DNA from 3 places in the Streptomyces tatrensis genome. Region 3 is predicted to be linked to each of the others. Evidence: riboswitches for the same ligand, from Rfam matches in the RefSeq annotation. Region 3 holds a riboswitch; each other region holds the start of a gene.
What was found. A riboswitch is a leader RNA that binds a small molecule or an ion and turns the genes downstream of it on or off. The one in region 3 is predicted to bind cobalamin.

Region 1 (7,263 bases), 290 kb from region 3:
CTTCGCCGATGTGGACGACCCCAAGACCGCGTACCTGGACATCACCGCGTCCCGACACGCGCAGATCATCTTCTCCGAAGGGCTGGAAGAAGCCCTGCGGGAGTCAACCACACCGTGCCAGAACACCCCTCGGGGTGCTGGTCGCGTGGCAGTTCCACGTCAACGTGGAACCTCTGCTCCCCGAACCGCCGGACGGCGGTCCCGAGCAACCCCGGATGAGCCACGCCCCGTGCGTGACCACGCCGGAAAGCCCGGACACCGCCCCGGCTGCAACTCGCAGCTCACCCTCTGGTGCCTTACGGATCAAGTCTTAGAAGTCCTCGTCCAGGTCGACCGTGCCCTCGACCGCGACCTGGTAGGCCGACGGGCGGCGCTCGAAGAAGTTCGTCAGCTCCTGGACGCCCTGGAGCTCCATGAAGGAGAACGGGTTCTGCGAGCCGTAGACCGGCGGGAAGCCGAGGCGGACCAGGCGCTGGTCCGCGACGCACTCCAGGTACTCGCGCATCGACTCGGTGTTCATGCCCGGCAGGCCGTCGCCGCACAGGTCGTGGCCGAACTGCAGCTCGGCCTCGACGGCCTCCCTGAGCATGTCGGTGACCTGCTGCTGGAGCGCGTCGTCGAAGAGCTCCGGCTCCTCCTTGCGGACGGTGTCGATCACCTCGAAGGCGAAGCTCATGTGGGCGCTCTCGTCCCGGAACACCCAGTTGGTGCCCGTAGCCAGGCCGTGCAGCAGGCCGCGCGAGCGGAACCAGTACACGTACGCGAACGCCCCGTAGAAGAACAGGCCCTCGATGCACGCGGCGAAGCAGATCAGGTTCAGCAGGAAGCGGCGGCGGTCGGCGGCCGTTTCCAGGCGGTCGATCTTCTCGACCCCCTCTCCATCGAGTGCAGCCATCCAGCGGAAGCAGAACTGCGCCTTCTCGCGGATCGACGGGATCTCCTCGACCGCGTCGAAGGCGGCCGCGCGGTCGTCCGGATCGGGCAGGTAGGTGTCGAGCAGCGTCAGATAGAACTGGACGTGCACGGCCTCCTCGAAGAGCTGGCGCGACAGGTACAGGCGCGCCTCCGGGGAGTTGATGTGCTTGTACAGGGTGAGGACCAGGTTGTTCGAGACGATCGAGTCGCCCGTCGCGAAGAACGCGACCAGGCGGCCGATCATGTGCTGCTCGGAAGGCGTCAGCTTCGCGAGGTCCGCGACGTCCGAGTGGAGGTCGACCTCCTCGACGGTCCAGGTGTTCTTGATCGCGTCCCGGTAGCGCTCGTAGAAGTCCGGGTAGCGCATGGGGCGGAGCGTGAGCTCGAAGCCCGGGTCCAGGAGGTTTTTGGTGGGGTTGGAGCTCATTACTGGCAGGCCTCGCAGGACTCGGGGTTTTCAAGGGAGCAGGCCAGCGCGTCGGCGTCGACGGCCTGCGGGAGCGGGGTGGCGGCCGCCGGGACCGTGCTGCCGGAGGCGGCGCGGGCGATCTTCGTCGCGGGGCGGGACCGCAGGTAGTACGTGGTCTTCAGGCCCTGCTTCCAGGCGTACGCGTACATCGAGCTGAGCTTGCCGATGGTGGGCGTCTCCAGGAACAGGTTCAGCGACTGCGACTGGTCCAGGAAGGGGGTGCGCGCGGCGGCCATGTCGATGAGGCCGCGCTGCGGGATCTCCCACGCCGTGCGGTACAGGTCGCGCACCTCCGCCGGGATCCAGCCGAAGCCCTGGACCGAGCCGGAGGACTCGCGCAGCGCCTCGCGGGTCTGGGCGTCCCAGACGCCGAGCCGCTTGAGCTCCTGCACCAGGTAGCCGTTGACCTGGAGGAACTCCCCGCTCAGGGTCTCGCGCTTGAAGAGGTTGGAGACCTGCGGCTCGATGCACTCGTACACGCCCGCGATGGAGGCGATGGTCGCCGTCGGGGCGATCGCGAGGAGCAGGGAGTTGCGCATGCCGGTCTTCGCGACCCGGGCGCGCAGCGCGTCCCAGCGCTCGGGCCAGTTCAGCTCGACCTCGTAGTGGTCGGGGTGCAGGACGCCGCGGGCCGTGCGGGTCTGCTCCCACGCGGGGAGCGGGCCGCTGCGCTCGGCCAGGTCGCACGAGGCCTCGTACGCCGCGAGCATGATGCGCTCGGAGAGCTTCGTGGACAGGGCCTTCGCCTCGGGGGAGTCGAAGGGCAGCTTCAGCTGGAAGAAGACGTCCTGGAGGCCCATGGCGCCCAGGCCCACCGGGCGCCAGCGGGCGTTGGAGCGGCCGGCCTGCTCGGTCGGGTAGAAGTTGATGTCGACGACGCGGTCGAGGAAGGTGACCGCGGTGCGGACGGTCTCGTCCAGGCGCTCCCAGTCGATCTCCCCGTCCACGACGAACGCGCCGAGGTTGACCGAGCCCAGGTTGCAGACGGCCGTCTCGCCGTCGTTGGTGACCTCGATGATCTCGGTGCAGAGGTTCGAGGAGTGGACGACGGTGCCCGGCTCGGCGGTCTGGTTCGCCGTGCGGTTGGAGGCGTCCTTGAAGGTCATCCAGCCCTGGCCGGTCTGCGCGAGGGTGCGCATCATCCGGCCGTACAGGTCGCGGGCGGGCATGGACTTGCGGGCCAGGCCCGACTCCTCGGCCTTGCGGTAGGCGGCGTCGAACGCGTCGCCCCACAGGTCGACCAGCTCGGGGACGTCGGCCGGGGAGAACAGCGACCAGTCGGCGTCGGCGTTCACGCGGCGCATGAACTCGTCCGGCACCCAGTGGGCCAGGTTCAGGTTGTGCGTGCGGCGCTGGTCCTCGCCGGTGTTGTCGCGGAGCTCCAGGAACTCCTCGATGTCCGCGTGCCAGGTCTCCAGGTAGACGGCGGCGGCGCCCTTGCGGCGGCCGCCCTGGTTCACGGCGGCGACGGAGGCGTCGAGGGTCTTCAGGAACGGCACGATGCCGTTGGAGTGGCCGTTCGTGCCGCGGATCAGCGAACCGCGGGCGCGGATGCGGGAGTACGAGAGGCCGATGCCGCCGGCGTGCTTGGAGAGGCGCGCGATCTGGTGGTAGCGGTCGTAGATCGAGTCGAGCTCGTCCAGCGGGGAGTCCAGCAGGTAGCAGGAGGACATCTGCGGGTGCCGGGTGCCGGAGTTGAAGAGGGTGGGGGAGGAGGGCAGGTAGTCGAGGCGGCTCATCAGCCGGTAGAGCGAGGCCACTTCCTCGACGGCCTGGACGCTCTCGTTTTCGGCGAGGCCGCAGGCCACGCGCAGCATGAAGAACTGCGGGGTCTCGATGACCTGGCGGGTGATCGGGTGCCGCAGCAGGTAGCGGCTGTGCAGGGTGCGCAGGCCGAAGAAGCCGAAGCGGTCGTCGGCGCCCTCGGCGAGCGCGTGCTCGACCAGCGCGTCGAGCCGCTTCGCGTGCAGGCGTACGAAGTCGGCGGTGCGGTCGGCGATGAGCCCCTCGCGGTGGCCCACCTCCACGGAGCCGGAGAAGGTGGTGGCGCCCTGGCCGGCGGCCTCGTCGCGCACGGCCAGCGTCAGCAGGCGGGCGGCGAGGCGGGAGTACGCCGGGTCCTCGGAGATCAGCCCGGCGGCCCCCTCGGTGGCGAGCGTACGGAGCTCCGCCTCGTCGGCGGCGGCGCTGCGGCCGCGCAGCGCGGCGGCGGCGACCTTGCCGGGGTCGGTGTCGGGCAGGTCGGCGGTCAGCTCGGTGAGCGTGCGCAGGAGCGCGGCCCCCGGACCCTCATAGGCGGACGGGTCGGACTCGGCGCGCGGTGCGGAAGGCGCGATGGTCACGGGGGGAGCTCTCCCTCGCTCGGCTCCGGGAACACCGTTGGTGCGGGGCGCGAGGGGGCGCACGTGGGGGAGCGCGTGCCTGGCAGGGCAGTGCGCGTGCGCCACGTGGCGTCCACCGGCCCAACCGCGAGGCCCGGACGTGTCTGCACCCGGTTCGGTCGAGCCGGGCGCACTGTCGACAGGTCCTCGGACTTGCGGATGCACCGAACAGGTCGGTGCATTTCATACCGTTGCGGGACAGTTCCGGATTCTCACCGGATTCCCCTGCGGCGACAGCGAGCACGAGCATACATGTGGGGGCCGGTCCTTGCGTTGGCCCCCACATGTTGTGTCGCTCCGCGAGACGGTCCGGGCGACGGTCCGCGACTACAGCTCCAGGCGGTAGGTGAGCAGGGGGAGGCCGGGAACCGGGTACCAGTCCCGATCCGGCGTCCGTACGAAGCCCAGCCGGTCGTAGATCCGGTGTGCCCCGAGCATCTTCTCCGTGGTCGACAGCACCAGGTGGCTCACGCCCTCCAGCTCCCGGGCGCGGCTCACGCAGGCCCGTACGAGGGCCTCGCCCGCGCCGCGTCCGCGCGCCGCCGGGGAGACGGCCAGCATCCGGAACTCCGCCTCGCCGGGGCCCGCGATGTCGCACAGCGGGCTGCCGGGAGGGGCGAAGGTCACACCGCCGAGCAGCGTGTGCTCGTACGCGGCGACGATCACTTCGGCGTCGGGGGCGCGGCCGGCGACATCGCGCAGCCGGCTCAGGTAGGGGTCGTCCTCGGAGAAGTCCAGGAGTCCGTCGTCGAGGTAGGCCCGTGCGGTGATCTCGCCGAGCTCTTCGTATTCGGCGGCCGTCGCCGTCCTGATGATGATGTCCATGGCTCCGAGTGTGCGCCAGGGCAAGGCGGGGGGCCGCCGCGTTCCGTCGGGTGGACGGCGGACGCGGCGGCCCCTGGGGTCCTACGGGTTCAGCAGCAGCGGAACCCTTCGCGCGGATCTCCCTCGCGGGCGTCCGTACGGGCCCGCTCGAAGGCCCGGCGCGACTGGACCTCGGCGTCGGGGTCGTGCGTACGGGCGTGGGCGACGTAGCGGTCGTAGGCCGCCTCGCCCGAGAACTCCCTCACGAAGTACCGGGCCCGGCCCAGCAGGTGGCGCAGGCGGGTCACGCCGGTTCCCGCACCGGGTCCTGTACGCGGCCCCCGCCCGAGTCGAGGCCGGCCGCGGCGAGCTCCGCGCGCTCCTCGGCGGTCGGGATGAGCCCGGCCGGGGCGACGATCTTGGACTCGGTCCACGGGAACTCGACCAGGGTGACCGACTCGGGCTTGCGGATGGCCTTGAAGCAGGTCCGGGCCGCGTCCACGAGCACGACGATGATCAGCAGGGCGAAGAAGACCGACAGGACGCCGTCCACCGTGGCGTTGGTGACCACGGTGTGCATCTCGTCCATGTTCTTGGCGGGCTTGAGGACCTTGCCCGCGTCGATGCCGTCCTGGTAGACGTCCCGCTGCGCGAAGAAGCCGATCTTCGGGTTGTCGGAGAAGATCTTCTGGTAGCTGGCGGTGAGCGTGACGGCCAGGTCCCAGGCCAGCGGAACGCCCGTCACCCAGGCCCACTTGAGCCGGCCGGACTTGATCAGCAGGGTGGTGCAGACGGACAGGGCGACCGCTGCGAGGAGCTGGTTCGCGATGCCGAACAGCGGGAAGAGCTGGTTGATGCCGCCCAGCGGGTCCTTGACGCCGACCCAGAGGAAGTAGCCCCAGCCGCCGACGACCACCGCGCTGGCGAACCAGACGCCCGGCTTCCAGCTGACGTCCTTGAAGGACTTGTGCACGTTGCCGAGGGTGTCCTGGAGCATGAACCGGCCCACGCGGGTGCCCGCGTCGACCGTGGTCAGGATGAACAGGGCCTCGAACATGATCGCGAAGTGGTACCAGAACGCCTTCATCGCGGTGCCGCCGATGACGGCCGAGAAGATCTCCGACATTCCGAGTGCGAAGGTCGGCGCGCCGCCCGTACGGGACAGCAGGCTGGTCTCCTCCACGTCCTTCGCGGCCTGCGCGAGGGCCTCGGGGGAGATGGCGAAGCCGAAGTTCGTCACGGCCTGCGAGGCCGTCTCGACGGTGGCGCCGACCACGCCGCCGGGGGAGTTGATGGCGAAGTAGAGGCCGGGGTCGATGATGCAGGCCGCGATGATCGCCATGATCGCGACGAAGGACTCGGTCAGCATGGCGCCGTAGCCGATGACCCGGACCTGGGTCTCCTTCTGGATCATCTTCGGGGTGGTGCCCGAGGAGACCAGGGAGTGGAAGCCGGAGAGGGCTCCGCAGGCGATGGTGATGAAGACGAAGGGGAACATCGAGCCGGCGAAGACCGGGCCGTCGCCGCGCGAGGCGAACTCGGTGACCGCCGGCATCTTCAGCGTCGGCATGGCGATGACCACGCCCACGGCCAGCAGCCCGATGGTGCCCACCTTCATGAAGGTGGAGAGGTAGTCGCGCGGGGCGAGCAGCATCCACACCGGCAGGACGGACGCCACGAAGCCGTAGGCGACCATCCAGATGACCAGCGTCTCCTTCTCCAGGGTGAAGGTGTCCGCCAGCGAGGACTCGGCGACCCAGCCGCCCGCGACGATGGCGAGCAGCAGGAGCGCGACACCGACGGCGGAGACCTCGGTGACCTTGCCCGGGCGCAGGACGCGCAGGTAGAAGCCCATGAAGAGGGCGATCGGGATGGTCATGCCGATGGAGAAGACGCCCCACGGGGAGTGCGCCAGCGCGTTGACGATGACCAGGGCCAGCACGGCCAGCAGGATGATCATGATGGCGAAGACGCCGACCAGTGCGGCGGCGCCGCCGACCGGGCCGATCTCGTCCCGGGCCATCTGGCCGAGCGAACGGCCGTTGCGACGGGTGGAGAAGAAGAGCGTGACCATGTCCTGGACGGCGCCCGCGAAGATCACGCCGACGACGATCCAGATAGTGCCGGGCAGGTAGCCCATCTGTGAGGCGAGTACGGGACCGACGAGCGGTCCGGCGCCGGCGATGGCGGCGAAGTGGTGGCCGAAAAGCACCCGCCGGTCGGTCGGGTGGAAGTCGACACCGTTGTCAAGGCGTTCGGCGGGGGTGGCGCGGGTCTTGTCCACCTTCAGGACGCGGTTCGCGATGAAGCGCGCGTAGAAGCGGTAGCCGATCGCGTACGAACCCAGGGCCGCGGCGAGCAGCCAGGCGGCCGAGATCTCCTCGCCGCGCGAGAGCGCCAGCACGCCCCAGCCGATGGCCCCCACGAGCCCGACGAGCACCCACACGGCCACGGACTTGGGGGACATGGCCCCCGATGGAGAAGGCGAGCCCGGCGTGGTGCCCGGACTCGCCGCGTCCCGTACAGACCGTGCTTCTTCTGGCTGTGTTGCTTCCGGTCCTGGTTCCGTCATGATCCGTCGTCCCCTCGTTGATCATCTGCGTTGTGGCGCAGGGAATCTACGGGGGGCCGCCCGCTGGACGTAACCCCCCGTCCGCATAGCGGAACGAGAGTCAACTACGAAATCAGACGGCG
Region 2 (7,263 bases), 5.9 Mb from region 3:
GCCGAAGGCGTAGTTGATGTGCGTGAGCTTGCTCGCGCTGCCGTTCTTCTCCAGGTCCTGGACCTGGAAGTCCCGTCCGTAGACACCCCATTGGGTGAAGTAGCCGACCTTCTTGTACGAGCGGCCGTGCCCGGAGTCGCCGTGGCCGGCGCCGTCGTGGGCGGGGGCGAAGGCGGTCAGCAGGGAGAGGGAGCAGGCGGCGACGGCCAGCCTGCCGAGCGTGCTGCGGCGCATGGGCTTCCTTTGCGGATGCGGTGAGTGGTGCCGGGGCGCGTGCGCTGTGCATGCGGAAACTATTGGTCTGGACCACAGCGGGTCAAGGGGGCGGGGTGAAACGTGGTGGGCGAACACGGGCGGGAACGGCGAGCTGGGCGTCCATGACGGTGAACATCCCCGCAGGGGGCAACTGTCCACGGCGCGATACCAGTTGTCTCGGACTGTGGACATCGATTGGATGGTCTGGGGCGGGTCACCCCTCTGTCGGCATCGCCCTGACCAGCGAAGACGGTCCGCTCGGCGGCCGGCTCGGATGCGCCGGCGCGCGGACCCGGGACGAAATTCCTCGTGTTTGATCACCGAATTGAGTGGATCTTCGGCGTGCGCCGTGACATGGTTGGTCTCGCCGAAGGGGTGTAGCTCAGTTGGTAGAGCACCGGTCTCCAAAACCGGTTGTCGTAGGTTCGAGCCCTGCCACCCCTGCGTTGCCTATGAGGTACGTTCCAGTCAAAGGCCCAGGTCAGAGCAATCTGACCTGGGCCTTTCTGTGTCTGGGTGTGCTCTGGCTGTTGGGTGCTGCACTCTCTCTACGGGCGCGAACAGTCTGACTGCAGTGCCCAACCCCCAAGAAACCCCATCCGATCTTGCTGTCGATGCAGGTCAGGGTCATGCGACGGCCCCCTTCGGCGTCGCGGAGGGGGCCACCTTGCCGCTGAATGCCCGGCGCTCCCCGACCACGCTGGTGGTGGGGCCCGCGTCGGCGCACTGCGCTAATCCAACTTCGCTCGGGCCCCGACCCCACCACCATGGACTAGGCCGAACCGCTCCTGCCCCACATGGATCAGCCTTACCGGGCCACGAGCTTCGCGCCACGCGGATCGACACTCGCTCTCAGCTCGCCGTCTGGATCGTCCCTGATGGCGATCTGGTAGCGGTTCGCCCAGTACATGGCACCCGTGATCTCACTCATCGCCTTGCCCACCTCGGCGCTGAAGAGCGTCAGCCGAACCTGGGTGGCCTCCCGGCGGACCATCCTCATCTTTTCCGTCGCACGTTCGTCCAGGAAGTCGTCCACGGCCTTCATGAAGTCCGTCGCCGCCTGGAGCCGCTGAGAGGTGAACGCCGCCCGTCACGCCGTCGCCGTGGCCGCCCGCGCCACCCGGGACGGGACTATGATCGCCACGACAGCCGCGATCGGCGCTGCCCCCATCGCCGCCACCGGCACCCACTGCGACGGCCCGAGATGGATCACACGCCCATTTACACCCGGATACAAACAAGCCCGCACCGCGGTGGCGGCACGGGCGAACATTCGCATGGCATCTTATCGTGGCCCAACCATTCTCGAGAGAGCCGCCGTTGAGTGGTGACGCACTGAGGGTGGCACCTGCCGCCGATCTTCGGGTGCACACTGACGGCATGCCGAGACAACTCGAGAGCGACGCAGTACTGGTGATCGACGGGACCGAACGGGCCGTCTACGCCCGGGTCTCCATCTTCGACGACGGCGCTCAGGCGAAGACGTGGTTCGGCTCAATCCGCTCCGGCGAACCCGGGCTCGAGCGGGAGCTGCTGAACGCACGCGCGGCAATCCTGCGCATGCCGGACGGTAAGGAGGGATCCATCAGGGCCAGCGACGGGCCGAGTAGCAGCCGGGGCGAGGTCGCCTTCACGGGTAGTGGGCAGCCGCCCACCTGACCCCGGGCACAGTGAAACCCTCACCCGCAAGGGGTGGGGGCAGGTGCTGGCGCAGGGCTACTCGCCGGCGGGCGCGCGCTCGACAGAGTCGATGATCCCGGTGGCGCCTTCCGCGAAGCTGGCGTTGACTGCGGCCTCCAGCACCTCGAAGGCCGGACCGTAGGCGTGGCCCTGCCCGTCTACGCTCGCGATCCGGCAGGGCTGGCAACTCGTACCGGGCGTGCGCCGGGTATGGCTGCACACGTCGTCGGCGGACCACTCGAATGCGCTGCCCAACTACCATCGCCGTGGGTTTCAGACCTTCAAGACCGAAGAGGATCCGTTGGATTCGGGCATGTCTTAATCAATGGCGGGCCGGCCGGGCGCGCGGACATGATCGCGCCATGACCTCACAGACGATCACAGCGGCGGCATCCGGCACGTGGACGCTCGGCGACCTCACGGTCAACCGGATCGGCTTCGGCACGATGCGCCTGACCCAGCACGGTGAGGCATTCGCGGCCGAGGCCGTTCCACGGGACCGCGACCAGGCGATCGGCGTACTGCGCCGCGCGGTCGAACTGGGTGTGAACCACGTCGACACCGCCGCGTTCTACTTCTCCTCGCTGCGCTCGGCCAATGAGCTGATCAACCGGGCGCTGGCCCCCTACCCGGACGAACTCGTCATCACCACCAAGGTCGGACCGGGCCGCGGTCCCTCGGGCCAGTGGCTGCCGCACGCCACCCCCGAGCAGTTGCGCGGCCAGGTCGAGGAGAACCTGCGCCAGCTCGGCCGCGACCACCTGGACGTGGTGAACCTGCGCATCGTCGGCAGCGATTCGATCGCCGAGCGCTTCGGCGCGCTGGCCGACCTGCGTACGGCCGGACTCATCCGGCACCTGGGCCTGTCCAACGTACGTACCCACCACCTCGCCGAGGCGCAGGCCATCGCGCCGGTGGTCTGCGTCCAGAACATGTACGGCATCGGCGCGACCCCCGAGCAGCAGGAGCTGCTGGAGATCTGTGGCGAGCAGGGCATCGCCTTCGTGCCGTTCTACTCGATCGCCGGTACCGGACGCACCGCCGGAGTGACCGCGGACGAGGCCACCGACCACAGCGCTGCGGTCCACTCGGTCGCCCGCTCCCACGGTGTCAGCACGGCCCAGATCCGGCTGGCCTGGACCCTGCACCAGGGCTCCCACGTCCTGGCCATCCCCGGCACCGGCGACCTCGGCCACCTCGCCGAGAACGTCGCCGCCGGCCGTCTGCGCCTGTCCGAGAGCGACCTCGCGATCCTGGGCGCCGCCCAGGACGGGACGGCATGAGCCTGTGGCCGGATGGCCGGATGGCCGGATGGCCGGCCGGCCGGACGCGGGCGGCCGGTGACCGGTCTGTGGCACCGGCCCCCACGGCCTAGCCTGGGGGAATGACCGCCAACGCCGGCCGCGAGCCCCAGTCCGACCTGCGGGACTTCCTGCGTTCCCGCCGTGCCCGGATCGGTCCCGAGGAGGTGGGCGTCGCCGCTCACCCGGGGAGGCGGCGCGTGCCCGGGCTGCGGCGCGAGGAGGTCGCGCAGCTCGCGGGGGTCAGCGTGGACTACTACACCCGGCTGGAACAGGGCCGCACCCTGCACGCATCCGCCGAGGTGCTCGACGCCGTGGCCCGCGCGTTGCGGCTCGACGCCACCGAGCGGTCCCACCTCTTCGACCTGGCCCGTCCGCAGCGGGCCCCCGGGCCCGGGCGGCGCGCCGCCGACCCGGCGGCGGCCGGTGCCCCCGGCACCGCGGAAACCACCGGCCCGCAGCGGGTCCGGGCGGGCCTCTACCAGGTGCTGGACGCCCTGGAGGTCGGCACCCCGGCGATGATCATGGGGCGCCGGCTCGACGTCCTGGCCGCGAACCGGCTCGCGGAGTCCCTGTACGCCGACTTCGGCGCGCCCGAGGCAGACCTCCCCGAGGCGGACCTCCCCGAGGCAGACCTGCCCGATTCGGACGCGGTGGAGCCGGGCGCCGCGGAGCCGGGCACAGTAGCGTTGGGCACACCGGGCCGACGCGGCCGCAATCTGGCCCGGTTCCTCTTCCTCGACCCCGCCGCCCGCACGCTCTTCGCCGACTGGGAGAGCGCCGCGCGCGGAGCCGTCGCCGCGCTGCGGTTCTACGCCGGCAGGCACCCGTACGATCCGGAGCTGAGCCCCCTCGTCGATGAACTAGCGTCGTTCGACCGGGACTTCCGGCGCTGGTGGGCCGGGCACGACGTGCTCGAGCACACCCACGGCACCAAGCGCTTCCGGCATCCCGACATCGGCGAACTGGCCCTGGAGTACGAGTCCCTCACCTTCCCGGACGACCCCGACCAGACCCTCTACCTCTACACGGCAGAGCCGGGATCCCCCTCCGACGAGGCGCTGCGGACCCTCGCCTCCCGGGCGGCGCGGACGGCGCGGCCGGCCGGCGCGGTGCGCCCGAGGCGCTGACGCCCCGCCCTTCTGGCACACTGGGCCGGGTTATCCAGGGCGGTGCAGGACAGGAAACCGGTGCGAATCCGGTGCGGTCCCGCCACTGTGACCGGCCACCCCCTCGCGGGGACCCGGGAGTCAGACACTGACGCACCGCCTCATTCGGTTCGACCAGGGGACGCGGATCCCCCGGAGAGGCTTCACCATGTCTTCGTACCCCCGTGCGCTGCTGCGCGCGCTCCTGCCCCTCCCCCTCCTGATACCGCTGGCCGCGTGCGGGGGATCACCCGCGGCGCAGGACGCGAAGGCGGCGGCGGGCGCCGCGCCCGGTTTCCCGTACACGGTCACCAACTGCGGTGTCACCAGCACCTATCAGGCACCGCCGCAGCGTGCGGTCGCCATGAACCAGCACGCCACCGAGATCCTCCTGGCCCTCGGGCTGGAGGGGAAGACCGTCGGGACGGCCTACCTGGACGACGCCGTACTGCCCGCCTACCGGCCCGCGTACGACAAGATCAAGGTGCTGGCGAAGGAGTACCCCTCCAAGGAGATCCTTCTCGGCGCCAACCCCGACTTCGTGTACGGCGGTTACTCCAGCGCCTTCGACAAGCCGCAGGGCCGTGACCGCGAGGCACTCGCGAAGTCCGGCATCAACTCCCGCCTCAGCGTGGAGTACTGCACCGACGGCAAGGTCGGCCTCGACCAGCTCAGGACCGAAATCGCCGAGGTGGCACGGACCTTCGGCGTGCCCGAGCGCGGCGAGCGGCTCCTCGCCGACGAACAGCGCCGCATCGAAGCCGTCAGCGCACGCGTGAAGGACAAGGCCAAGCCCGCCGTCTTCGTCTACGACTCGGGCGAGGCCTCCGCCTTCACCTCGGGCGGCAAGGGCATCGGCAACGAGATCGTCGCGCTGGCGGGCGGCACGAACGTGTTCGCCGACCTCGACGACACCTTCGGCGACGTGTCGTGGGAGAAGGTCATCGAGCGGGGGCCCGAGGTCGTCCTCATCTACGACTACGGCGGCACCACCGTCGAAGCCAAGAAGCAGCGCCTGTTGAAGGATCCGGCGCTGGCGCAGGTACCCGCGATCAAGAACCAGCGGTTCGTCGTGCTGCCGCTGTCCTCCGCCGTGCTCGGCGTCCGCGTCGCCGACGCCGTCGAATCGCTGGGCGGCCAGCTCCACCCCGACGCCGCGTGAGTCTCCGCGTCGCCCGCGCGTTCACCCGTACGCCGGCCGTACTGGCCCTGCTGGCCGCCGCGCTGGCCGCGTCGGCCCTGGCGGGGCTGGCCCTGGGACCGGTGCGGATCCCCCCGGGCCAGGTGCTCGACATCGTGCTCGCCGGGCCGGGACCCGGCGGGGGAGCAGGCGCCTTCGGGGCGATCGTGTGGGACGTCCGGATGCCGCGCGTCCTGCTCGGGGCCGTCGTCGGTGCGGGACTCGCCGTCGCGGGAACCGTGCTCCAGGCCCTCGTGCGCAATCCGCTCGCCGACCCGTTCCTGCTCGGGGCCTCCTCGGGGGCCTCGGCCGGAGCCGTGCTGGTGATCGTCTTCGGCGCCGGATTCCTCGGCTTCGCGGGCGGCGCCGCCGTACCGCTCGCCGCGTTCGCCGGGTCGATGGGCGCGCTCGTCGCCGTCTACGCGATGGCCCGGCGCGGCGGCGCCATGACCACCGGCCGGCTGATCCTCGCCGGAGTCGCCGTCCAGTACGTGCTGTCCGCCCTGACCAGCCTGATCCTGGTGCTCGCCGCCCATCCCGACCAGATCCGCAGCGTGCTGTTCTGGACCCTCGGCGGACTCGGCGGGGCCCGCTGGGGCGAACTGGCCCTGCCCGCCGGGGCCCTGCTCCTGGGCACCGGGCTGCTCGTCGCCCTGGCCCGGCCGCTCGACCTGCTGCTCGCGGGGGAGGAGGGCGCCCAGACGCTCGGCCTGGACACGAGCCGGTTCCGGGCCGCCGTGTTCGTCCTGACCTCGCTCGTCATCGGCGTACTGGTGGCCTACAGCGGGGCGATCGGCTTCGTCGGGCTGATGGTGCCGCACGCCGCCCGGATGGTCGTCGGCGCCGGGCACCGGGCGCTGCTGCCCGTGGCCGCGCTGGGCGGGGCGGTGTTCCTGACCCGGCCGACCTGATCGCCCGTACCGCCGCCGCGCCGGAGGAGATTCCGGTGGGCGTGGTCACGGCGCTCGTCGGAGGGCCGTTCTTCCTGTGGATGCTGCGCAGGTCCACCCGTACCGAAGGGGTCGTGGGATGACGGCGCGACGACAGACGGGTCCGGTGGCCGACCTGGTGGCGGGGCCGGCGGAACTCGCCGTAGAGGCCGTGCGTTACGAGATCGACGGGCAGCCGCTGCTGCACGGGATCGACCTCACCGCCCGCCCCGGCGAGACGGTCGGAGTCGTCGGCCCCAACGGCAGCGGCAAGACGACACTGCTGCGCTGCGTCTACGGCACCCTGCGCCCCACGGGCGGGCGCGTGCTGCTGGACGGCGTGGACGCGGCCTCGCTGGGCGTCAAGGACCGCGCGCGGCGGGTGGCGGTGGTGCCCCAGGACGCGGTCGGCACCTTCGGGCTGACCGTGCGCGAGGTGGTGGCCATGGGGCGCAGCCCGCACAAACGGTTCTGGGAGCAGGACGGACCCGACGACGTACGCCGCGTCGTGCGGGCCCTGGACACCGTCGGCGCGGGCGCCCTCGCGGACCGCCGCTTCGACGGGCTCTCGGGCGGCGAGCGACAGCGCGCCCTGGTGGCCCGCGCCCTCGTCCAGGACCCGGGCCTGCTCGCCCTGGACGAACCGACCAACCACCTGGACATCCGCTACCAACTGGAGATCCTCGGACTGGTCCGCGCCCTGCCCGCCACCGCCCTGCTGGTCCTGCACGACCTCAACCTGGCGGCGGCGTACTGCGACCGCCTCTACG
Region 3 (7,263 bases):
AGCCACAGCGTGCCCGGGCCGGGCCGCAGGCCGCCGCTCAGCAGCCGCATCAGGGTGGTCTTGCCACTGCCGTTGCGGCCCAGCAGGGCCAGCGCCCGGCCCGGGGCGATGGCGAAGTCGACGCCGGTCAGGACGGCGGGGCCGTCCTCGTAGGCGTAGCCCGCGCCGGACAGTTCCACCACCGGCGCGTGGGGGGAGGGGGGCAGCGACGGGTTCACGAGGAGAGCCCCTTCAGGGTGAGGGTCAGGGTGATCAGGGCCGCCAGCAGCCCGGCGGTGCCCGTCAGGAAGCGCCACGACAGGGCCGCCTCCGGTACGAGGACCCGCAGCGCGCCGTCGTAGCCGCGTCCGGCCAGCCCCGACTGGAGCTTGGCCGCGCGGTCGAAGGCCCGTACGAAGGAGGTGGCGGCGAGCCCGGCCAGGGAGCGCCACACCGCCGCCCGGCCGGTGTGCCCGAGCCGGGCGGCCTGGGCCCGGCGGACCTGGGCCATGGAGTCGAGCAGCAGGAAGCCGATCCGGTACATGACCAGGGCCACGTCCACCACCGGGGCCGGCACCCCGGCCCGGACCAGCCGGGGCAGTACGTCGGAGACCGGGGTGGTGAAGGCGAACAGCAGCAGCCCGAGCGAGGCGGCCGAGGTGCGCAGCAGCAGTTCGGCGGCGAGCCGGGGGCCTTCGGGGGCCAGGGACACCGGCCCCGCCGGGCCGCCGACGGCGAACAGCAGCGGCAGCGCCCCGGTGAAGCAGAAGCCGAGCGGGATCCGGAAGGCCCGCCAGAGCTGCCGGCCGGCCACTCCCGCCGGGCCGAGCAGCACGGCGAGGGTGGCGGCGGCCACCAGCGGCCCGCCCGGCCAGGGCGGCAGGCACACGGCGGTGACCGTCAGCCCGATCCCGAGCAGGGCCTTCTCCAGCGGGTGCCGGCCGCGCCAGCGACTGCTGTGCGCGGCCACGTCGATCGGCAGCACCGCCTAGGCCTCCGGGGCGGCGGAAGCAGCGGCGGCGGCGGCCGCTCCTTGGCGGCGGCCCTTGCGGACGCCGAAGTAGTAGGCGAGCACGCCCGCGCCCAGCGCCGCCTGCAGGGCGAACAGCGCGGACTCGATCTCGCCGGACGGGGGCTCGTACAGAGGGGAGAACCAGGGCTCGTAATCAGGCTTCAGCTCGGTGATCGCCGTCTCGGCCTGCGCGTCGGCGCCCGTGAAGGGCTCCTCCTTGTGGTCGCCCATCCCCAGCGCGACGGGGAGGACGGCCAGCGCCGCCACCAGGAGCAGCAGCAGGCTGTTGATCTTCGCGTTCTTGGACATCCCGCTCATCAGGCCGCCGCCTTCTCTTCGGTACGGGCGGAGGTCAGCTTCGCGACGCCCAGCCGGACCAGGTCCGACTTGCTCGACGCCATCAGCAGCCGCATCACGAGGACGGTCAGCAGACCCTCGCTCACGGCCAGCGGTATCTGCGTGACCGCGAAGATCCCCCCGAACTTCGCGAGCGCGCCCGGGAACCCGCTGGCCGGGTCCGGGAAGGCCAGCGCGAGCTGGAGGCTGGTGACGCAGTAGGTGACCAGGTCGGCGAAGAAGGCGCCGAAGAACACGGTCACCATCAGCGGGAGACCGAACGTGCGCAGCAGCCGGTAGACGGCGTAGCCCGCCCACGGGCCGGCGATGGCCATCGAGAAGACGTTGGCGCCGAGGGTGGTGAGCCCTCCGTGCGCCAGCAGCAGGGCCTGGAACAGCAGGGTGATGGTGCCGAGCACCGCCATGATCGGCGGCCGGAACAGGATCGCCCCGAGCCCGGTGCCCGTGGGGTGCGAGCAACTGCCCGTCACCGAGGGGATCTTCAGGGCGGACAGGACGAACGTGAACGCTCCGGAGGCGCCGAGCAGCAGCGTGCTCTCCGGGTTGGCCTTCACCTCGCGGGTGAGCGAGCGGACGCCGTGGACGACGAAGGGAGCGGACGCGGCGCCCCAGGCGACCGCGTGCAAAGGGGGTAGGAACCCCTCGGCTATATGCATGAGTGGGGAGACCTCTCCAGCACCTCGTGGATGGACAACGCGCCCCGGCCGGTCTCCTGGCTCACGGGTTGACGTCCATGCTCCGCCTTCCCGGGCAGCGCGGAACCTCCCGCGCAGCCCAGTGGCTTTCCCGCAGGAGTGGAGCCGGACTTCCCGATCACAGTGGCGAGGGCCGCACCGGTTTCCCACCGGTTTCCCGAACACCAAGGCCCGCTGACCCTAGTCGGCCGCACGGACCGGTAACAACCCGCCCCAATCGCGCCGGGCGGCGGCCGGATTCCGCTTAGGGGTGACGCTCCGTGTCCGGCGGCTCGTCGGCCGTCCCAAGGGTGCGGACCGGAGGGGGAGTTCCGGGTACCCGGGGCCGCAGGGCGGCGGAGGTCGCGCCGCGCCGTACCGTTCCGCACGGACGGGGGAGAGCGGGGGCGAGCCGGGGCGGGGCGAGCACGGACGGGTGCGGTCCGCTGGCGGGGCCGCCCGGCCGCGCAGAGCCTGGTGGGGTGACCGCCGAACCCGATGCCGCGCCCGCCGTCGACTACTCCGACCTCACCGCCGTCTACGTCAACTGCACGCTCAAGCGATCGCCCGAGCCCAGCAACACCGAGGGCCTGATCGACAAGAGCCGCGCGGTGATGGAGGCGGCCGGGGTCCGGACCTCGCTCATCCGGGCCGTCGACCACGAGATCGCCACCGGCGTCTGGCCCGATATGACCGACCACGGCTGGGAGAGCGATCAGTGGCCGGTGCTCTACAGCCAGATCATGGACGCCGACATCCTCGTCCTGTGCGGCCCGATCTGGCTCGGGGACAACAGCTCGGTGATGAAGCAGGTCATGGAGCGGCTCTACGCCTGCTCCTCGATCCTGAACGAGCAGGGCCAGTACGCCTATTACGGGCGCGTAGGCGGGGCGCTGATCACCGGCAACGAGGACGGCGTCAAGCACTGCGCCATGAACATCCTCTACAGCCTCCAGCACCTCGGCTACGCGATCCCCCCGCAGGCCGACGCCGGATGGATCGGCGAAGCCGGACCAGGGCCCTCGTACCTGGACCCCGGATCCGGCGGCCCCGAGAACGACTTCACCAACCGGAACACGGCCTTCATGAGCTGGAACCTCATGCACCTGGCCGCTCTGCTCAAGCGGTCCGGCGGGATGCCGGCGCACGGCAACCAGCGCTCCCTGTGGGACGCGGGCTGCCGCTTCGACTTCCCGAACCCCGAGCACCGGTAGGTCCCCGCCCCGGTCCCGCCTCCCGCCCCGGGCCGGCGTGCTCAGCAGACGTTCGGGTGCGCGATGTCCAGGACGAAGCGCTCCGGGGCGTGCAGCTTGAACGAGGTGTAGGCGGGCTTGGTGTCGAAGGCGGCGCCGAAGGTGACGTACCCCTCGTAGTCGCCGGTCAGGGCGATGCCCTTCAGCTTGGGCAGGTAGATCTTGAGCAGCTTGGGCCCGAGGTAGACGTTGCGGCCCGCTTCGTCGTGTCCCGCGGCGGGGTTCAGGCGGATCTCCAGGAAGTACCGCCCGGCCAGCGGGACGGGCTTGCCGGACCCGTCGTAGACCAGGGACGGGACGGGGGTGACGGTGACCTCGGGGACGTATCCCTGCAGGTCGATGACCATGCGGTCGTACGTGCAGTGCCCGCCCCAGCGGGCATTGACGACGAGCGGAGTGGTGGTGGCGGCGGTCGTGGTGGTGGTCGTGGCTGCGGCGGAGGCCGGTGCGGCGAAGGCGAGCATGGCGGTGAGCAGTGCGCCCAACCCCAGTGCGGTGGCCTGCCGGCGGCGTGGACGGATCATGGCGTCCCCTCGATTCCGAGAGACGGGGAACGGTGTCACCCGTGAAGACGCGCCCGGTACGGCCGTGGTTGCACCGGCTTCATCCGGTTGATCGTGTTCACCTGATTCAGGTGATTCACCTGAATCACCCGGTTCAGCTGGGCAGGAGGGCGCTCAGCTCGGCGTCGAGGTCGTAGTGGCGGTGTTCCTGGCCGCGCGGCACCAGCTCGGTCATCCGGCGGCACAGCTCCCGTAGGTCCTTGGCCCGGGCGGACACCACGCACGACTGCTCGCCGTTGCTGAAGGCGAGGAAGACCCGCGGCTCGGTGCCCTTCCAGCGCGGCCACACCTGGATGTCGCCCTCGCCGGTGGCGCAGATCTGGCCGTCGAGGAGCAGCTCCCGGGAGAAGACCCAGTGCGCGAGGTGCATCCCGGCACCCTCGAAGTCGAGGGAGATCTCGTAGGGCCGGTCCGTGCGGTACAAGAAGACGCCCCGGACCGGGACGGGCGCGGGTGCGGCCTCGAGCCGGAGCGGGAGGACGCGGTGTTCGGTGCCGGCCATGAGGGCGCCTCTCTCTCGGGTGGGGTCGCGCCGACGCACGCGCGACATGCCCACTCGGGCAAGCTAGCCCACCCCCGGCCCGCCATTCCGCTGCCAAAGGTCCCGTCCGGCCGGGCCGCTCGGCCCGACTTCACCCGATGCGCCGAGCCCCGCCCTCCGGGGGGGAGGGCGGGGCTCGGCGGACGTGCGCGACCGGGGCGGGGGCCCCGGCCGGGACTACGGGAGCGGGTTGAAGATGAAGGACTCGTGCGCGTTGGACTGGCCGATCGCGGTGAAGCCGGATCCGTTGGACTGGGCTCCGTTGTTCTGGTTCGAGGCACCGAAGCCCGAGGCGACCTGCTGGGCGGTGGAGGAGTTCCCGAGGTTGCTGCCGCCGACCCCGCTGCCGAGGATGCCGGCGAGGGCCGCGTTCGACGCGGTCCCGGCCGCACCGGCCCCGTTGTCGGCCTGGGCGACTCCCGAGAGGAGCGCGAAGGCGAGGGGGAGCGATGCGGCGGCCGCCATCACGCGGATGCTGCGGGTGCTTGCCATGTTTCAAGTCCTCCAGTTAAGCAAAACGGCTGTGGTCCAAGACGGTTGGCCGACCGCCGGGGGTGTGGACGCGACGTCGTGTCCCCACCCTGGCGCAGGTGATCATCAAGAAACCAGCCCAGAGTGCCTTGTTCCCCCTCAAGCGTGATCAACTCACCGCTAAACCTCACATCCCACCCAATCTCGAACGAAGTTACTGGCGTAACCCACCCATGCGGAGGCGGCCGCCGTCGCCTTCCTGGTCCGAGCCCGGAAAACCCGATGGGGCGTGACTCGAAGAGTCACGCCCCATCGGTGTCGAGCGGGGTCACGCGGAATGCCGGGTCAGCACTCGATGACGTTGACCGCCAGGCCGCCGCGGGCGGTCTCCTTGTACTTGACCTTCATGTCGGCGCCCGTCTCCTTCATGGTCTTGATGACCTTGTCGAGGGAGACCTTGTGGGTGCCGTCGCCGCGCATCGCCATCTTGGCCGCGGTGACGGCCTTGACCGCCGCCATGCCGTTGCGCTCGATGCAGGGGATCTGGACGAGGCCGCCGACCGGGTCGCAGGTGAGGCCGAGGTTGTGCTCCATGCCGATTTCGGCCGCGTTCTCGACCTGCTCCGGGGTGCCGCCCAGGACCTCGGCCAGCGCGCCGGCCGCCATCGAGCAGGCCGAGCCGACCTCGCCCTGGCAGCCGACCTCGGCGCCGGAGATCGAGGCGTTCTCCTTGAAGAGCATGCCGATCGCGCCCGCGGCGAGGAGGAAGCGGACCACGCCGTCCTCGTCGGCGCCCGGCACGAAGTTCATGTAGTAGTGCAGGACGGCGGGCAGGACCCCGGCCGCGCCGTTGGTGGGCGCGGTGACGACGCGGCCGCCGGCCGCGTTCTCCTCGTTGACCGCCATCGCGTAGATGGTCGCCCACTCGCTGCGGTGCATCATCGGGTCGCCCTCGGTGCGCAGCTGGCGCGCCGTGGAGGCGGCCCGGCGCTTGACCCGCAGGCCGCCGGGGAGGATGCCCTCGCGGGACATGCCGCGCGAGACGCAGGCCTGCATGACGCGCCAGATCTCCAGGAGGCCCTCGCGGATCTCGTCCTCGGTGCGCCAGGCCTTCTCGTTCTCCAGCATCATCGAGGAGATCGACAGGCCGGTCTCGTTCGCCAGGCGGAGCATCTCGTCACCGCTGCGGAAGGGGTACTTCAGCGGGGTGTCGTCGAGCTTGATCCGGTCCTCGCCGACCGCGTCCTCGTCCACGACGAAGCCGCCGCCCACCGAGTAGTAGGTCTTCTCCAGCAGCGGGGTGCCCGCCTCGTCGTACGCGAAGAGCGTCATGCCGTTCGCGTGGTACGGGAGCGAGCGCCGGCGGTGCAGGATCAGCTGGTTCGGCTCGTCGAAGGCGATCTCGTGGCCGTCACCTATTTCCGTGCCCAGCAGGCGCAGGCGGCCGCTCTGGCGGATGCGCTCGACCTCGGCGTCGGCGGTCTCCACGTTCACGGTGCGGGGGGAGTGGCCCTCCAGGCCCAGCAGGACCGCCTTGGGGGTGCCGTGGCCGTGCCCGGTGGCACCGAGCGAGCCGAAGAGCTCGGCGCGGACCGAGGCGGTCTGGGCGAGGACGCCGTCCTTCTTGAGCCGGGTCACGAACATGCGCGCGGCGCGCATCGGTCCGACGGTGTGGGAGGAAGAGGGACCGATGCCGATCGAGAAGAGATCGAAGACGGAGATGGCCACGGTTGCGGACTCCTATGTCTGCTCGTGGGTGGGAAGCGTGGGCAGGAGGGGCGGATCTGGTTGATCGGGTTGATCAGTGGTGATCTGCGGATTTTGTCCGGCAGCCGAGCTTAACGCGGTGAGGTGAACAGCTCGGCCGCCGGACGGGTCGGGACGGGGGTGCTCAGGCGTGGGTCAGTTCGCGCTCCGGTGCGTCGGCCGCGTCGGCCTCCCCGGCGGGGGCGTCCAGGACCGGGTCCGGGCCCGGCAGGCCCGCGTAGTGGGCCTTGACCCCGGACCGTACGGCCCAGAAGTAGAAGCCCAGGGCCGAGAGGCCCACGAGGGCGATGTCCACGCCGCCCGGGATGAACCCGTAGCCGCCGAACTCGGTGCTGCCGAGCGCGGACAGGGTGCCCAGCCACAGCAGGAAGGCGATCATCCACCAGGCCGGGGCGAACTGCCTGGCCAGGTTCTTCTCGCCCTTGCGCTTGAGCACGACGGCCGCGATCGGGGCGGCGACCAGGGTGAGCAGCACCACCTTGCCGGTGTCCGGCCACTTGGACCAGTACAGGGCGCAGGCGGCGAAGGCGAAGGTGATCGGGCAGAGGATCCTGGCCGCCGGCAGGCGGAAGGGGCGCGGCAGCTCGGGCTTGGTCTTGCGGAAGACGCCGACCGCGATCGGGCCGATGAGGTACGAGACCACCAT

Region 1: linked by a shared signal. The riboswitch ahead of ACODT5_RS44820 (ribonucleoside-diphosphate reductase subunit alpha) and the one ahead of ACODT5_RS46080 (energy-coupling factor ABC transporter permease) in region 3 are both predicted to bind cobalamin.
Region 2: linked by a shared signal. The riboswitch ahead of ACODT5_RS18745 (ABC transporter substrate-binding protein) and the one ahead of ACODT5_RS46080 (energy-coupling factor ABC transporter permease) in region 3 are both predicted to bind cobalamin.

Annotation. Positions count from the first base shown of each region.
Region 1 is NZ_JBMDLB010000011.1:6,320,400-6,327,662, forward strand. Features, by position in the region: gene ACODT5_RS44815 (ribonucleotide-diphosphate reductase subunit beta) at 311-1,342, opposite strand; gene ACODT5_RS44820 (ribonucleoside-diphosphate reductase subunit alpha) at 1,342-3,726, opposite strand; cobalamin riboswitch at 3,887-4,015, opposite strand; gene ACODT5_RS44825 (GNAT family N-acetyltransferase) at 4,093-4,590, opposite strand; gene ACODT5_RS44830 (CstA-like transporter-associated (seleno)protein) at 4,680-4,877, opposite strand; gene ACODT5_RS44835 (carbon starvation CstA family protein) at 4,874-7,036, opposite strand; gene ACODT5_RS44840 (GntR family transcriptional regulator) at 7,254-7,263, opposite strand, start outside.
Region 2 is NZ_JBMDLB010000011.1:694,706-701,968, reverse strand. Features, by position in the region: gene ACODT5_RS18780 (glycoside hydrolase family 18 protein) at 1-234, opposite strand, end outside; tRNA gene ACODT5_RS18775 (tRNA-Trp) at 627-699, shown strand; gene ACODT5_RS18770 (hypothetical protein) at 1,064-1,291, opposite strand; gene ACODT5_RS18765 (hypothetical protein) at 1,636-1,914, shown strand; gene ACODT5_RS18760 (hypothetical protein) at 1,972-2,190, opposite strand; gene ACODT5_RS18755 (aldo/keto reductase) at 2,298-3,218, shown strand; gene ACODT5_RS18750 (helix-turn-helix domain-containing protein) at 3,320-4,366, shown strand; cobalamin riboswitch at 4,380-4,516, shown strand; gene ACODT5_RS18745 (ABC transporter substrate-binding protein) at 4,554-5,546, shown strand; partial or broken gene ACODT5_RS18740 (FecCD family ABC transporter permease) at 5,543-6,597, shown strand; gene ACODT5_RS18735 (ABC transporter ATP-binding protein) at 6,594-7,263, shown strand, end outside.
Region 3 is NZ_JBMDLB010000011.1:6,607,315-6,614,577, forward strand. Features, by position in the region: gene ACODT5_RS46065 (energy-coupling factor ABC transporter ATP-binding protein) at 1-218, opposite strand, end outside; gene cbiQ (cobalt ECF transporter T component CbiQ) at 215-964, opposite strand; gene ACODT5_RS46075 (energy-coupling factor ABC transporter substrate-binding protein) at 968-1,309, opposite strand; gene ACODT5_RS46080 (energy-coupling factor ABC transporter permease) at 1,309-2,004, opposite strand; cobalamin riboswitch at 2,034-2,227, opposite strand; gene ACODT5_RS46085 (flavodoxin family protein) at 2,505-3,236, shown strand; gene ACODT5_RS46090 (AMIN-like domain-containing (lipo)protein) at 3,278-3,799, opposite strand; gene ACODT5_RS46095 (SsgA family sporulation/cell division regulator) at 3,933-4,340, opposite strand; gene ACODT5_RS46100 (hypothetical protein) at 4,557-4,871, opposite strand; gene ACODT5_RS46105 (L-serine ammonia-lyase) at 5,196-6,578, opposite strand; gene ACODT5_RS46110 (APC family permease) at 6,742-7,263, opposite strand, start outside.